3 regions of the Acinetobacter sp. GQ146 genome follow, and region 2 is predicted to be linked to each of the others. Evidence: predicted binding sites of a transcription regulator. Region 2 holds the regulator's gene; each other region holds the start of a gene.
What was found. The regulator PhoB, encoded in region 2, activates phosphate uptake and scavenging genes when phosphate is short. The targets are predictions, from matches to a motif close to TGTCATNAANCTGTCATAA.

Region 1 (5,493 bases), on a different contig from region 2:
AAACACAGAGCAATTGATCATCTTTCCATAGCTCGAGAAAGAAACTCTCGGTACAAGTATGAATCAGGAATTTTTCGAACTGATCATAGCTCGGAGGAAACATATCGCCATCGGCATGGCGAGCATGAATATAACGCTCATATAAGGCGTAGTGCACATCACTAGCATCTTTGGGTTGGGTAATTTTAACGGTTAAATCCTGATTACGTTTCCATGCTTTTTTTTGCTTGCTGTTCATCTGGAAGTCTTGTACAGGAACACGGCAAGATAGACATTGGCGACATAAATGACATTCGGGACGATAGACAAAATCACCACTACGACGGAATCCGACCCGTGATAGTTCAGATAAAGTCACCACATCAATTCGATGTGCTGGATCTAGAAAAACCATCCGTGCTGATTTTTTTTCAAGATAACTGCATTCATGTGGCGGTGTAATGTAGTACTGTAAATCATTTAACAGGGACTTCGGGTGATAAGAATTCATAAAGATCCCTCTATTGTTCTCATTCGATTAACTGCGAAGATAACGCTATTCTTTTACTTGAAAATACACCCTCTTGATACTTTTTCCAATCGATAGGGGGTTGTTTTATCATATCTTGTAACGAATTTAAGTACTCTTGTCGAGAAATTGTACAGGCTCCTAGACTGAGTAAATGATCATTCACTAGCTGGCAGTCTACCCAAGCCAGTTTATTTTCTCTAGCGAGCAGCATGAGCGTGTAAAATGCCATTTTAGAGACATCGGTGCGCAGGCTAAACATGGATTCACCAAAGCAGCCTTGGCCAATACTGACCCCATAGAGTCCCCCAACCAGCTGTTCCTGTTCCCAGACTTCTACACTATAGGCATAACCAGCGGCAAACAGGCTTAAATAGCCTTGAATAATGTCTTCTGAAATCCAAGTTTCATCGGCATAGCTACGGGGTAAGGCACAGGAGCGAATCACCGTTTCAAAGGCATGGTTGATGGTAATTTTATAGTCCTGCTTTTTCATGGTGCGCAGTAAGGATTTACTCGGATGATACTGCTCAGGTCGAATAATGCAGCGTGGTTCTGGGCACCACCAGCAAATCGGTTCATCCGCGGAAAACCATGGAAATAGACCATGGGTGTAGGCTTCATACAGCGTGGAAGGGGAGAGGTCTGCACCGATACAAATTAGTCCGTGTCCTTCAGGATCAGCGGCAATCGGATCAGGAAATAAATATTCAGAAGGGGCTAAAGTCTGTGGCATGATTTTATTCGGAGTGTCATTCTTTGCTCTATCATACATAAAAAAACCGCCCAAATTGGGCGGTCTTTTTTGATGCAAAAGATTATGAGCCGAGTGCATCTAAATATTTTTCAGCATCCAGTGCTGCCATACAGCCTGAACCTGCTGAAGTAATCGCTTGACGATAGATGCTGTCAGCCACGTCACCCGCTGCAAATACACCTGCAACCGATGTTGCTGTGGCATTGCCAGAAGTACCGCTGTGCACTTGAATATAACCATCACGCAAGTTCAATTGACCTTCAAACATGCCTGTATTTGGTTTGTGACCAATGGCAATGAATAAGCCCTGAACGTCTACATCTTGTGTACTTTCATCTACAGTTGATTTTAAACGGACTGAAGTAACACCTGTGTTGTCACCCAATACTTCATCCACTTGATTGTTCCAAAGAATGCTGATTTTGCCTTCTTTTTCTTTTTCAAATAAATGATCTTGTAGAATTTTTTCAGAACGTAAGCTGTCACGACGGTGAACCAGAGTCACATGTGAAGCAATATTCGACAAATAAAGCGCTTCTTCTACGGCAGTGTTACCGCCACCGACCACCATGACTTTTTGGTTTTTATAGAAGAAACCATCACAGGTTGCACAGGCACTTACACCTTGACCCATGAATTTCGCTTCAGACTCTAAACCTAAATACTGTGCGGTCGCGCCTGTTGCAATAATTAAGGCATCACAGGTGAACTCTTCCATATCACCTTTAAGCACAAATGGGCGAACACTCAGGTCGACTTCATTGATATGGTCATACACGATTTCTGTGCCAAAACGTTCTGCATGGGCTTGCATACGCTCCATCAGGGCTGGACCCGTTAAACCATCAGGATCACCTGGCCAGTTATCCACTTCGGTGGTTGTGGTTAATTGACCACCCAATTGTAAACCAGCAATCAGGGTTGGTTTTAAATTGGCACGTGCCGCATACACTGCAGCGCTATAACCCGCAGGGCCAGAACCTAAAATAATTAATCGTGAGTGACGAACGCTCATCCGCGACATCCTTTTTTTCTTTCAAAATTTATGAAATTATACGTGAAAGTGTATAACAGTTGTGTGTGATCAATGTGGGTAATATTGATCATGCAAATCGATTTGAGCTATATAGAATTAAAGTTAACAACAAGCCCTCATAATCTTGCATCTTTTTTACGTGAACAGGTGCATAATATCAGGTTTTATTAAGAAACAAATTCAGGTTGTTTTCCAGAAAAACATGAATGAAAAAATGCCTACAGGACAGAGTATGACTGCGGTGTCGGGTGCTTATGCACAGCGCTTAATTTTGACATTATTTTTAGTCTCGTTTGGAATTTATCTGTTCCTTGCAACAGTCACTTATACGCCTTTTGATCCCGGTTGGATGCATATTTCCAGTGATACGCAACAGGTGTCAAATGCGAGTGGAGTTGCTGGAGCGTGGATTTCAGATTTATTGTTCGGATTTTTAGGCTGGGCAAGCTTACTCATCCCAATTTTTTTATTTATTGAAGCTGTACAAGTCTGGTGGCCTCGCAGTTTTCTGAACCGACCTTTCCGCTATGCAGCGCAGTTTTTTATTTTGTTGGCATCAGCCACTTTATTATTCCTGTTTTGGGAAGTGCCAGCAGATACTCTGACCAATGCATCAGGCGGTATTATTGGTTATGAGCTGGGACAAAGCTTAAGCCAATTACTGACTGTCTATGGTGCTGCATTTTTCTTGCTGGTGTTTTGGCTGGTACTTTTCACTTTGGCTTTTGGGGTCAAGTGGAATAAAACTTGGCAAACTCTCCAAGCGACTCCGGCTTATTTACAAGATTTATTTTATAAAAATGTGCCTGAGAGCGAGTCTGATTTTGATCGTACGACGCCACAGGTTAAAAAACAGGTGGTGGCTGTTGCACCCGCAAAAGCCCTTGCCAAAGATGACGTGACTCCATCTGCAGAAACTCAAACTGCCGAGCAGCCATTTGTGGCCAGTGCAGCCGCAGAGCGTCTCTTTGATGATATGGTGCAGAAAGAAGCGAACAGCACCTCGCCTACGCAGATAGATCTAGACGATGATGAAGAGTTTGAAAAAACCTTAGCCAAAGCACATCAATTAGAGCAGGACAGTCAGCGCAAGATCGCTTCAGGTGAAGTCTGGCGAGCGCTGAATACACATAATGATCATCAGCATAAGCAAGATATTGAAGCCTTATTGAAAGCCGCTGAAGATGAAACCATTACACCAAAGCACGATTTTGGTTCAGTGGTGGCACGTCAGCAGCATGAAGAAGCTCAATTCGAGATGAGCTCAGTTCAAGCCAAAAATGGGTTGGATTGGGATGATGATGAGATCTTTGATGAGTTATTGGCTGCTGTTCCAAACGCAAAAACTGCGACGGATGTCCATACGCCATTTCAGCGTCCTGAGCTTCAATTGTTGCAAAGCACTGAGTTTGCCACGCAAGCGATGGAATCTGCAGCACTAGCAACGGTAGCCACAGCTGGCGCAGTGGGGGTCGCAGAGGGAGCGGTTAAGGCACGCTTACTGAATGATGAGCTGAATCGTTTTCTGGATGATTTTGATGCCGAAGAGCAACAGGTCGCGCGTGTAGTTGAGTCGCCTAGCAGCTCTTATGCGCAATCTTCAGCCTTTGTGCAAGCCCCTATTCAGCATACCACCCTTGAACCTTCGGTGCCGTCTACATCGCCAGAAAAAGTGGAATTGTCCAAAGAAGCCTTTATAGAGGCATGGCAAGAAACCGCAGGGAAACCACAAGACGAAGATGAAGAGTTTGATTTTGATGCACCACTGACCGATGCAGCGGGACGCCCAATGTCGCGTGCCATGCAAGTAGCGCAGAAACGTCGAGATTTATCGACCTTACCAAGTTTGGATTTACTGGATCGGGTCGATCCAAACAAGAAAGTCAATTTTACTGCAGAACAGTTGACACGCCTTTCAGAACTGCTGGAAATTAAACTGCAAGAGTTTAATGTTAAAGCCAAAGTGATTGAAGCCCAGCCAGGTCCTGTGGTAACACGCTTTGAACTGGATTTAGCGCCAGGGGTAAAAGCATCCAAAGTTACCAATATTTCCAAAGATTTGGCACGCTCCATGTCGATGGCATCGGTACGTGTGGTCGAGGTGATTCCGGGCAAACCTTATATTGGCATTGAAATTCCGAATAGTGCACGTGAAATGGTACGCTTGATTGAATTATTGGAAACACCTGCCTATCGAGACCCTGCGGGTTTATTGTCGATGGCAATGGGGAAAGATATTTCAGGCAATCCAGTGATTACCGATTTAGGTAAGGCACCGCATATGCTGGTGGCAGGCACCACGGGTTCAGGTAAATCGGTAGCCGTAAACTCGATGATTTTATCGATGCTGCTGAAATACACTCCTGATCAATTGCGTTTGATTTTAATTGACCCTAAGCAATTGGAACTTGCGAACTATAATGACATTCCGCATTTACTTACACCAGTTGTCACCGACATGAAAGATGCGGTGAATGCATTGAACTGGTGTGTTAATGAAATGGAACGTCGTTATAAACTGATGTCTTTCCTTAAAATTCGTAAATTGGCCGATTACAACCGTAAGGTTGAAGAAGCAATTGCCAATGGTGAGGATTTGATTGATCCGACATGGAAGCCAAGTGATTCGGCTACGCAGGAACGTGCGCCACGCTTAACGCCATTGCCTTCCATTGTGATTGTGGCGGATGAGTTTGCCGACATGATTATGCAGGTGGGTAAGAAAGCTGAGGAAATGATTACCCGTCTGGCACAAAAATCCCGTGCTGCAGGTATCCATTTACTGCTGGCAACGCAGCGTCCATCGGTGGATGTGATCACAGGTCTAATTAAAGCCAATATTCCAACCCGTGTTGCTTTGCGTGTGAACAGTAAAATTGACTCTAGAACCATTTTGGATGCTGGTGGTGCTGAGGACATGCTGGGGCATGGTGATATGCTGTTTTTAGGACCAGGAAAAATTGAGCCTGAACGGGTGCATGGAGCGTTTATTTCGGATGACGAAGTGAACCGTATTTGTGATGCTTGGCGTGAGCGTGGTGATCCTGATTATATTGATGAGATTTTGACGCCTTATGATGAAGAGCCGACCTCACGTGGTTTTGAAGAAGGGGATGCTGGCTCTGATCGTGATGCATTGTATGATCAGTGCGTGTCTTTTGTTTTAGAAACACGTAAAGCGTCAACATCATC
Region 2 (5,493 bases):
CTTGTGGCTTATGTTATGTTGCAAAGGACACAATAAAAAAATGATGGATGATCAATCACCAATATGGCTGCCGACCCTCATGCTCCATTAATCCATGCCAATACCTTTTGGAAAGCTTTTCTTTGGTTTCTGCTGCCCTTAATCGCGACCAATATTCTGCAAAATCTTTCAGGAACCATTAATACGGTATTTGTCGGACAAATGCTTGGGGTCGAAGCAATTGCTGCGGTTTCGGTCTATTTCCCCATTCTGTTTTGCTTACTGGCTTTTATCATTGGCTTATCGGCAGGTTCAACCGTACTGATTGGACAGGCTTGGGGAGCGCAAAATCTAGAAAAAGTCCGCAGTGTGGTCGGATCCACCCTGTTTATGACCTTGATTGGTGGCAGTGTCATTGCCTTGTTGGGTGTGATCTTTGCCAAGCAGATTTTATTATTATTGGGAATCGACCCTCAAATCATGCATCTCTCTTTGCCTTATGTGCAATGGATGATGGCAGGTAGCCCACTCCTGTTTGTCTATATTATTTATACCTCCATTTTACGTGGGGTCGGCGACAGTATTACCCCGCTGATCGCACTGGGCATGACCAGTCTGATTGGTCTGGTGATTACCCCTGTTTTAATTGCGGGTTATTGGGGTTTCCCCAAACTTGGCATCATCGGACCTGCAATTGCCACTATTATTGGCTATGCCGCAGTGCTGCTGTTTTTAGTGGTTTATCTCAATAAAAAACACCACCCACTTCGTCCTGACCGAGAATTACTGCGTCATATCAAATATCAACCTGAACTGACCCGCATTATTCTGCGCTTAGGCATTCCAACAGGCATTCAAATGGTCACGACCTCTGTCGCAGGCTTAGTGATTGTCGGAATGGTGAATCGCTATGGCTCTGAGGCGACTGCGGCCTATGGTGCGGTCAATCAGGTACTGAACTACATTCAGTTTCCAGCACTTTCCATTTCCATTGCTGCCTCGATTTTTGCGGCACAAGCGATTGGTGCGGGCAAAGCCGATTTACTCACCAAAGTTACCCGTACCGCCCTGCGTATGAATATCATCATTACCGGCATTTTGGTGATCTTGGCCTATCTATTCTCAAAATATCTAATGGCCTTGTTTATTATCGACCCTGAAGTCGTGGCATTGGGGCAACAACTGCTGTTTATTGTACTGTGGTCCATTTTATTTTTTGGTGCCAGTGCGATTTTTGCTTCGATTATGCGTGCCAGTGGCACGGTCAATGTTCCAATGCTGATTAACATTGCCGCTATCGTACTGATTGAAGTGCCGTGCGCCTATTTGTTTAGTCAATGGTTTGGCTTAAAAGGCATCTGGTATGGCTATGCTTTGGCATTTGTCAGCCTCTGCATCATGCAAGGCCTGTATTATCAGTTAATCTGGAAAAAGAAAACGGTAGAAACCTTAATTTAATCGCGCATCCGCAGAAAAACGTGCTGAATCCAGACTCAGCACGTAGCATGTTTATTTAAACCGTTTGCTGAGCGAAGTCGCCATGGCGGTCACCTTTTGATAGCCCGTAGGCAAAAGGCGTTGAATCAGATCTAGGGACTTGGCATCGTTCCCAATCAACACGCGGCGTTTGTCTTTCTGCACCGCGTTTAGAATTTGACGTGCGGCTTCTTCAGGTGGAATCCGCAATAGTTTGTTAAAGGCCCGTGCTGATTTCTCAGGGTTCATGCCCAGACTGCGCAAGCTGTCGTTCATGCGCGCATCATTGGCAATATTGGTTCGGATGCCACCGGGATGGACACAAAGTGCACTTACGCCACAGTTTTCAATATCCAGTTCTTGGCGTAAAGATTCGGTAAAACCACGTACCGCAAACTTAGTGGCATTGTAAGCCGATTGGGTTGGTTGTGCCGTTAAACCAAACAAGCTGGAAATATTAATAATATGCCCCTCACCTGTTTGCTTAATCAAAGGCAAGAACTCTTTGGTGCCGTACACCACCCCCCAAAAATTAATCCCGACAATCCATTCCAACTCATCATAACTCGCGCCTTCAACCGTCGAGCCCAATGCCACCCCAGCATTGTTGAAAATCATATTGACGGAACCATGATCTTGCACAGTTTCTGCAGCCCAAGCCCGCACAGCATCACGATCGGCCACATCCAGTTTTTTAGTGGTCACTCGTACCTGACTGTCTTTCAATAGTTCCACGGTTTTTGCCAAACCTTGCTCATTAATATCACTAAGCGAAAGATGACACCCCTGTTGCGCTAACAGCAGTGCCAGTTGTTGACCAATTCCTGAACCCGCACCCGTGACGGCTGCCACTTTATTGTTAAAATTTTTCATTTTGTTTCCTTATGGGTTGCATAGACGCTGACAATGCCATCACTGTTTTTTGATGGTCTATGCGTTTGACTGAATCAATATAAATTTGACAATAGCCATTGTCAATAATGATCAGATAAATGTGGTTTGTAATTTTCAGCCTGCTTAAATTTAGGTATTTGTGGCAATTGTTGTTAAACTATACACCGTCTTTGCTACGTTTTGCCTCTATGACTCACTCCAATACCAACGATGCAGAAAAAAACGAAAATCCACTGAAAAATAAAGAACGTCAGTTTAAAGGGCTGTCTCTGAGTGAGCGCAAACTTGCACGTCGTGAAAAATTAATTGAAGCTGGTATTGAGGTGTATGGCACCCATGGTTTTTTTGCCGTAACCGTGAAAGATATCTGTAATGAAGCCAAACTGACTGAACGTTATTTTTACGAATCGTTTAAGAAAAGCGATCAGTTATTCCAAACCATTTTTGTAAAACTGATTGATGAACTTCAGCACAACGTGATGCAGGCGATTATGCAAGCCTCTGGCAATCACGAAAAAATGGTAGATGCGGGACTCACGGCCTTGTTGAGTACGCTCAGAGATAATCCGCGCATGGCGCGTATTATTTATATTGATGCCATGCTGGTACAAGAGCTACATAATCAAGCCACCCTGCACGAAACCATGTTGCGCTTTGATCGCATGATTCATGCTTTTGTCATGTTGATGATGCCGAACCTGCCACACTCAGAACGTGAAATTTCATGGGTTTCAACCGGCTTAAATGGCTATGTCACACAAATTGCGATTCGCTGGGTCATCAGTGGCTTTAAACAGTCTTTAGAAGATGTACTGGCCTCTTGCCGCGTGGTGTTTATTGCACTGTTATCTTCATTTTCGACTAAAAAAAATTAAATTACAGCAATTTAATTTTTACGATAATTTAAATTTGATTTGTATCCAGCGAAGGAGATTGTCTAAAATTGTTCATGTTTTCGACTAAAAATTGTCACAAAACTTTGCGAAAATCGGCATTCTCCCCTATTCTGCAATGATACTGTCATAATTAATCTTTGTAATAAGCCTGTCATAAATAAAAAACGGCCTACCGTTATCATCAATAGGATATTGCGTTGTGAAAGATGACTACATACTAATCGTCGATGACGAACTTCCCATTCGAGAGATGATTCATACCTCTTTGGATATGGCAGGCTTTCAATGCTTACAGGCAGAAGATGCAAAACAGGCGCATCAAATGATTGTCGATCAACGCCCAGCGTTAATTCTGCTCGACTGGATGATGCCGGGTGGTGTCAGCGGTGTCGATCTCTGTCGTCGCCTGAAACGCGATGAAAATTTATCTGAAATTCCTGTGATTATGCTCACTGCGCGCGGAGAAGAAGACCATAAAGTCCAAGGTCTCGATGCAGGTGCAGATGACTACATGACCAAACCGTTTTCGACACGTGAATTGGTATCGCGCATTAAAGCCGTATTGCGTCGCGCCAATGCTCTGAGTGGCGAAAAAACCATTGATGCCAATGGTTTATTGCTTGACCCAGTCAGCCAACGCGTGAGTTTTGGCAATAACATTCTAGAAATGGGTCCAACGGAATATCGTTTGTTGGCCTTCTTCATGACCCATCCTGAACGTGCCTATACCCGTGCGCAATTGCTTGATCAAGTCTGGGGGGGCAATGTTTATATTGAAGACCGTACCATTGACGTGCATATTCGTCGCTTACGCAAAGTCTTAGAGCCCTATGGCGCAGACCGTTTTGTTCAAACCGTACGTGGTACCGGATACCGTTTCTCTACCCGTGCAGATGTAGCCTTAGGTTAATTTTAAATTTATGTATGAACCCTATCCTGTCCCCGAACTGGCTCGTGAACATCAAAAATTCCGTTATAGCAGTTTATGGATTTTTGCCAAGCAAGACTTACGCTTACTGGCATTCCTGCTGCTGATTGCGGGCTTTATAGGACTCGGTATAGGGTATTTCTGGATCTGCATTTTTGCTGCCTTCACCATTTTTTTTGCCTTTCAACTGCGTTCCTTGTATCTGGTCAATGAATGGATTTCCAATCGTCCCTATGATATTCCCCCCAATCTAAATGGAATTTGGGGCGCTTTGCTGTTTAATGTTTATCGTGCCCAACGCCAAGAGCGGATTGTACAAGCCGAAATGGTCGGTTTGATTGATCGCGCTCAGTCTTCACTGGTGGCTCTGGCTGAAGCCGTGGTGCTGATTGATGAACTGCATCAGATTGAATGGTGGAACCCTGCGGCTGAAAAGCTGCTCGGGATTCAGGCGATGGATCGGGGCCGTAATATCATGACCATTTTACGCCAGCCAAGTTTTATCGAATACTTCAAGCAAAGCGATCAAAACCCTGATGGCATAAAAATGAAGTCCTCGGTATTTGAAGATCATTATGTGCAAATCAAAATGACCCGTTTCGGCGGTGAAAGCCGCTTACTGGTCGCCTATGACGTGACGCGTATGCATAATCTGGAACAAATGCGTAAAGACTTTGTCGATAATATTTCACACGAATTACGCACGCCATTAACGGTACTCAGTGGCTATATTGAAACCTTTACCGATCAGGAAGATTTAAATCCGCGCTGGAAACGTGCTTTCGAGCAAATGCAGGCGCAAACCAAACGCATGAATGCTCTGGTCAATGATTTACTGCTGCTGTCGCGCTTAGAAAACAATAAACAAATTGCCAAAAATCAAATCATTGAAATGCCAAGTTTAATGAATCAATTATTTGATGATGCGCAGGCCTACAATGTTGATTATGGGCATACCTTAAATCTCGACATTGACAGCCATTGTGACTTGATTGGTTCAGATACCGAATTGGCCAGTGCCTTTAGCAATCTGATTACCAATGCCATCAAATACACCCCCAAAGGCGGCACCATTACCATGGGCTGGCATGATGATGGCGAACATGGTTATTTCACTGTGCAAGATACTGGTATTGGCATTGACCCGAAACATCTCCCGCGCTTAACCGAACGTTTCTATCGAGTCGATAGTGCACGTAGCCGTCAAACAGGTGGAACAGGGCTGGGACTGGCGATTGTGAAGCACGTGCTGATGCAACATAACGCGCATTTAGAAATTGAATCCAAAGAAAATCAAGGCTCAACTTTTAAAGTGGTGTT
Region 3 (5,493 bases), on a different contig from region 2:
TCAAGCAATGTACGATTTTATTCAGCACAATAAAAGCTTAGAGCAATGGTTATTCTCCAATAACATTCCTAAAAAATTTACCCATACGCCAGGCAAGCTCAATTCGATTGGTTTTAAAATTTTAGACCCCAAAGGATGGTATGCCAGTTATAAAACCTTACTCGGTAATCTAGATGATTTAGAAATCGTGAAGGAGAATGCCACGATCAGTAAGTTTCTCAACAATATGATTGATTATCCTGGTGGGATCAATCAGGACATGATTTTTAAAATCTGGCTTCAAAATGGTCTTAAACATGGCAATATTCTATTAGATCATAAGCATATACAATTAAATTCAATCACTTCCTCTCTATTGATTGGTGCAGGTCAGACTGATCAACTTGTCACTGCAAATGCAATTAAACCCTTATGTGAATTGACAAACAGCCAAGATGTCACGTTTACTCTTATCCCAGGTGGACATTTAGGCCTAATGTCCAGCAAAGCGAGTGCCGAACAATTTTGGCCTCAACTCACGGCTTGGCTAGCACAGAGATCAACAAAGATATAAAGGAAATAGCATGATTCATTCAGTTGCATTTATTGGTTTAGGCGCTATGGGTTATCGTATGGCAGCTCATCTTCCTAAGCACTTCGAAACCGTATTCGTTTGGAATCGTAATTTTGCCAAAGCTGAGCAACATGCAACTGAATATGGAACGCTTGCCGTATCGCTACAAGAAGCCGTACAAGCCGATATCGTTTTTTCCTGTCTTCCAACCAGCCAAGATGTCGAAACACTGATTGCTGGACTTGAACTCAAAGCTGGTAGTATCTGGATTGACTGCACCAGCGGAGTTCCTGAATCAGCGAAAAGAGTTGCCGAAGCTTTAAACATTCAACAGGTGGCTTTCCTCGATGCACCAGTCAGTGGGCAAACCATTGGTGCTGAAAATGCAACCCTTACGGTCATGGTCGGTGGTGATGCGGATGCTTTTAGCAAGGCATTACCAGCCCTGAACGCTATAGGCAAACTAATTAAACATGTCGGTGATTCTGGTGCAGGTTTTGCCGTGAAAGCCGTGAACAACATGTTGCTTGCTGTTAATTTATGCGCTGCTGCAGAAGGGTTTACAACCTTAAAAGCACATGGCGTAAATCTTAATGAGGCACTGGATTGTATTAATGCATCTAGTGGCAAAAGCGGTGTAACTGAAACCGTATTACCACAACGCGTATTAAATCGCAGTTTTCCTCTAACATTTGCATTACCTTTATTGGCCAAGGACACTGGAATTGCGCTAGATTTGGTCAGAGATGCCAAACTTTCAGCGCCTGTAATTGCACTAACACAAAGTCTTATACAGGCAGCAAGTGATCTTGCAGTAGAAGAAAGTGATTTTTCTAGTGCGGTGAAACTCTATGAATCTTGGAGCAAAATTACACTTGAGTAATAACTTGCCATTGAACTACTCGATTTAAACCCAATATTGTAATAAGGTGTTTAACATATACTGTTACAAACAATGAGGAAACTCTTATGAATAAGTTGCTGATTGCCTGTCTTACAGGTTTATCAACTTTAGTTGCGGCAAATGTGTTTGCTGCAACACCAGAGCAAGAGTGCCAAAAGTTGAAAAATGATCATGATGTCATTTATGCATCAAAAGGTTTCTGCTTTAAAGACCCGGAAGCAAAAGCAAAGTTTGGTAATGAAAACTGCTATACCACCAAGCCGAAGTTTTCTGAGAAAGAGCAACAACGTCTTGACGAAATCAAAGCACGCCAGAAAGAACTTAATTGTAAATAATGACTAAATTCCCCGATATAAGGGAAAATGATAAAGGATGCATCATGGCTTACGATGATCAAAATATTTTTGCAAGAATTCTACGTGGCGAACTTCCTGCCATTAAAGTATATGAAGACGATCAAGTTCTTGCTTTTATGGACATTATGCCACAAGCGGAAGGTCACACTTTAGTCATTCCAAAAACGCCTGCAGTGAGTCTACTGGATCTTCCAGCAGACGCTGCAGCCTATACCATTCAGATTACACAGAAAATTGCGCGTGCAATGGAAAAAGGTTTAGGGGTTGATGGCATTGTATTAATGCAACTCACCGGAGCCTCTGCTGGACAAACGGTTCCACATGTCCATTTCCATCTTATTCCAACCAATGTGCATCAATTAGGTAAACATGCCGCACAAATGGGCGATCAAGAAAAGATTAAAGCGCAGGCAGAAAAAATTAAGGCTGCTCTAGAAGAGTAAACAAGTAGTCACAATACTTAATGGAGCTTCGGCTCCATTTTTTTATTTTATAAAAATTAAAAATAAATTAAATCTGAGAGTTATCTATTCACGATTCGTCATCAAACTGTCATCTATTTTTCACTTTGCTGTCACAAAGTTTGCAGATACTGCATAGCAAGTTGGTGAGCTATGTAACGAATTGTACAGAAGCGAACTAAAAATAAGAGTTTGTTGGCACTTGCCATAAAAATTGTGTTTTGGAGAAATCTCAATGAAAAAATTGCTTCTTGCTGCAGCAGTAACAACGTTAAGCTTAAACGCAGCACAAGCAGCGCCAACTTTGTACGGTAAATTAAACGTATCTATCGACAATGTTGACAACTATGATTTCAAGGGTAATGACGTTTCTGAAGTAAGCTCGCATGCTTCACGCCTAGGGGTTAAAGGCGAAGAGAAACTTACAGACAACCTTTCTGCAATTTACCAAGCTGAATGGGCTGTTTCTACTGATGGTTCTGGTTCTGATACAGACTGGAGTGCACGTAACCGTTTCCTCGGTTTAAAATCTGAAGGCGTTGGTGCATTAAAAGTAGGTAACTACGACTCGTATTTCAAAACTGCAGCTGGCAAATATCAAGATATTTTTAATGACCACACTCGCTTAGACATGGGTAAAATCATGTATGGTGAAGAGCGTCTTAAAAACGTGATTGGCTTTGAAACTGATAAAAAATTAATGGGTGGCTTGCAGTTCAGCGCAATGGCACAGCAAGGCGAAAATAGCGCTTCAGATTACACTACTGAAAAACGCGATGGTTTCGGTGATTCAGTTTCTACAGCTCTCAGCTACGAAAACAAAAACATCGGCTTAGCTCTAGCCGTTGCTGGTAACTTCGGTGTACAAGGTGACTACGCGGCTTACAAACTAAAAGATGTAGAGTCTGATGCTATTCGCGTAACTGGCTCGTATAATTTTAAAGCATTAGGGCTTTCAGGTTTAACACTTGGTGGCTTATGGCAACAGGCAGAATTGTCAGACTCTCCTTCTGCTGCAGCATTAGAAGCTAATGCTTTAGTAAAAGAGGCTGCATCTCTTGAAGAGCAAGCTTGGGGTGTAACGGCAACATATAACTTTAATAACTCACCTTGGTCTTTAAAAGGTGAATACCATACTGCAGTATCTACAGCAGACGCTCAAGATGACCGCACTATTGATTTATATGGTCTTGGTCTAGACTACCAGATGAATAAGCAAGCGCGTATGTACACTTTCCTTGCACAACAAAAACGTGACTGGGTTAAAGAAGACGATATGATGACAGCTTTCGGTTTAGGCATGGAATACAACTTCTAAACCAATCCTTAAAAAAAACACGCTTCGGCGTGTTTTTTTTGCTTTAAGTTTCTAAAAACCAATTTTTCCAAGAGCTAGTACCACGCACCTCGATTGGTACCGTTTCAATAATTCGCTCTTTAAGCAGTACAGTTTGATTAACCTGTTGTGCCAATCGAGCCTTAATAGAGTGGATACATTCACGGTCTCCGAACTCACAGCGATCTAGAGTTGTTCCACCACAAGGACCATTTGCCAAGCCTTTTGGACATGTTTCTGGACAAATATAGAGTGTCTCTGCCAAACGGCATTGCCCACAACTTTCGCACCCTACCACACCATGTTTAGAAATATATTCTGACTTGAGTAACAACTTGCTTGCAAACTGACCTGACCAAAACTTGGAACTAAAGACCTTACTTCCAATGTTACGAGCCACCTTTGAATCAAACATTGCGTCATGCATGAATTGCATTGACTTATATTTTAATAACTGCTCACCCGAAACTGTCATTTCCTGAACTGCCAGTTGAGGCTTTAATTCATCCCCTTGTTCTATGTGATGCAGCTCAGTCCATTTTTGTACACATTGCTCTAGTGTTAGATTTTGAAATTCCTTTAGAACCTTCGCTAAAGCCTCCTGCTCATCACTTTTATGACAAGCCGATAAATGTACGCCAGCAAAGCCTAAATGCTGACAAATCAGAATTTGTAACGCACAACGTGCATAAACATTTTGCGCTGCCAGCTCTGGACTGATTGCTTTTTCTCGTCGCAACAGGTCGATTAAATGATCGGTCAAAACAATACCCGCAACTTGGTATTGATGCATAAATTCTGCACGTGGCAAAGTTAAAGGCATGACACATGCATAGAGCTCGATTTCAGCATGGTGTGTTTCTAAATATGTTTTGATTTCTTTTAATGCATCCAAATCAAATCCCAATTGCGTAACCACATAATCAGCACCAGCTAAAATTTTCTTTTCTAGCTTAAAGTACTGGGCGTCATGTTCGGCCTTTGCATATTTAAAAGGATTAAATGCCACACCAATTTTTAAATCTGGCAGAAGCTGCCTAGCATGTATCACAGCATTCACAGATTCTAAATAACGCGTACGAGGTTGATCTGAATCCAATCCATCTTGATGTTGCTTGAGCTTATCCCCCGTCAACAATAGAACATTTTCATGTCCTTCTTTTTTAACGACCTGCAGGAATTGTTGAAAATCTGATATATCTCGATCCTTACCCGAGAAATGTAAAATCTTGCGAAGCTGCGATGGATAGCTTTGTGCAATCGTTAATGGTACAGGGTCATGATCTGTACGCACCCGATCTGCAATTGTCATGGTTACAGGATAACCCGCCAAATCCGCAGGCACAGGCAAGACGTGTTTTGTGGGTAAATATTCTAGAAAAATAGAAAAATGCTGATGAGGCAAACAATTGGAGGGCTTAGACATATCGCTCGGGAGATTTTGACTAATGTCAGAAATAGAGCGCCATATTATAAAAGATGAGAATGTTTATATGCAAAATAAATAATAAGCTTGCAAAAAATTCACAAGCTTTTGCCGTGCTAAATATGTTTAATTACCAACGGAATTTATTCCAATTTTCAGGATTAGCCCAATATTTCGAATTAAACCAATCTGGAACATGCTTATAAGTTAAAATATTAAATTGCCAAATCGCAATATCCCCTTGCTGATCAGACTTCTCGATCAACTGGGTAAACCCCAAAGCACGCATCATTTTTTCATCTTGAGTTCGGGTAACCACCACCAATTTTTTGGCCATCAAATCACGCAGTTTCACTAAAAACTGGGATTTATACCCTTCCGATAATTCAGACATCTCAGGGCTATCTAGTAACACAAAACCCAAATCATAACGCTGCGTAAAAGGCAGACTTAGCAG

Region 1: the regulator PhoB is predicted to act here: its motif matches at 2,405-2,423, upstream of AC6CHI_RS00030 (DNA translocase FtsK).
Region 3: the regulator PhoB is predicted to act here: its motif matches at 2,353-2,371, upstream of AC6CHI_RS11785 (porin).

The regions. Positions count from the first base shown of each region.
Region 1 covers NZ_JCAXDV010000001.1:2,736-8,228, forward strand. Annotated here, with positions in the region: gene AC6CHI_RS00015 (arginyltransferase) at 1-490, opposite strand, end outside; gene aat (leucyl/phenylalanyl-tRNA--protein transferase) at 510-1,244, opposite strand; gene trxB (thioredoxin-disulfide reductase) at 1,327-2,280, opposite strand; gene AC6CHI_RS00030 (DNA translocase FtsK) at 2,534-5,493, shown strand, end outside.
Region 2 covers NZ_JCAXDV010000003.1:49,153-54,645, reverse strand. Annotated here, with positions in the region: gene AC6CHI_RS06325 (MATE family efflux transporter) at 64-1,437, shown strand; gene AC6CHI_RS06320 (SDR family NAD(P)-dependent oxidoreductase) at 1,489-2,328, opposite strand; gene AC6CHI_RS06315 (TetR/AcrR family transcriptional regulator) at 2,538-3,224, shown strand; gene phoB (phosphate regulon transcriptional regulator PhoB) at 3,445-4,155, shown strand; gene phoR (phosphate regulon sensor histidine kinase PhoR) at 4,166-5,493, shown strand, end outside.
Region 3 covers NZ_JCAXDV010000007.1:17,847-23,339, forward strand. Annotated here, with positions in the region: gene AC6CHI_RS11765 (alpha/beta fold hydrolase) at 1-553, shown strand, start outside; gene AC6CHI_RS11770 (NAD(P)-dependent oxidoreductase) at 564-1,436, shown strand; gene AC6CHI_RS11775 (YARHG domain-containing protein) at 1,523-1,792, shown strand; gene AC6CHI_RS11780 (HIT family protein) at 1,837-2,256, shown strand; gene AC6CHI_RS11785 (porin) at 2,510-3,592, shown strand; gene AC6CHI_RS11790 (methylenetetrahydrofolate reductase C-terminal domain-containing protein) at 3,636-5,036, opposite strand; gene AC6CHI_RS11795 (DUF6231 family protein) at 5,167-5,493, opposite strand, start outside.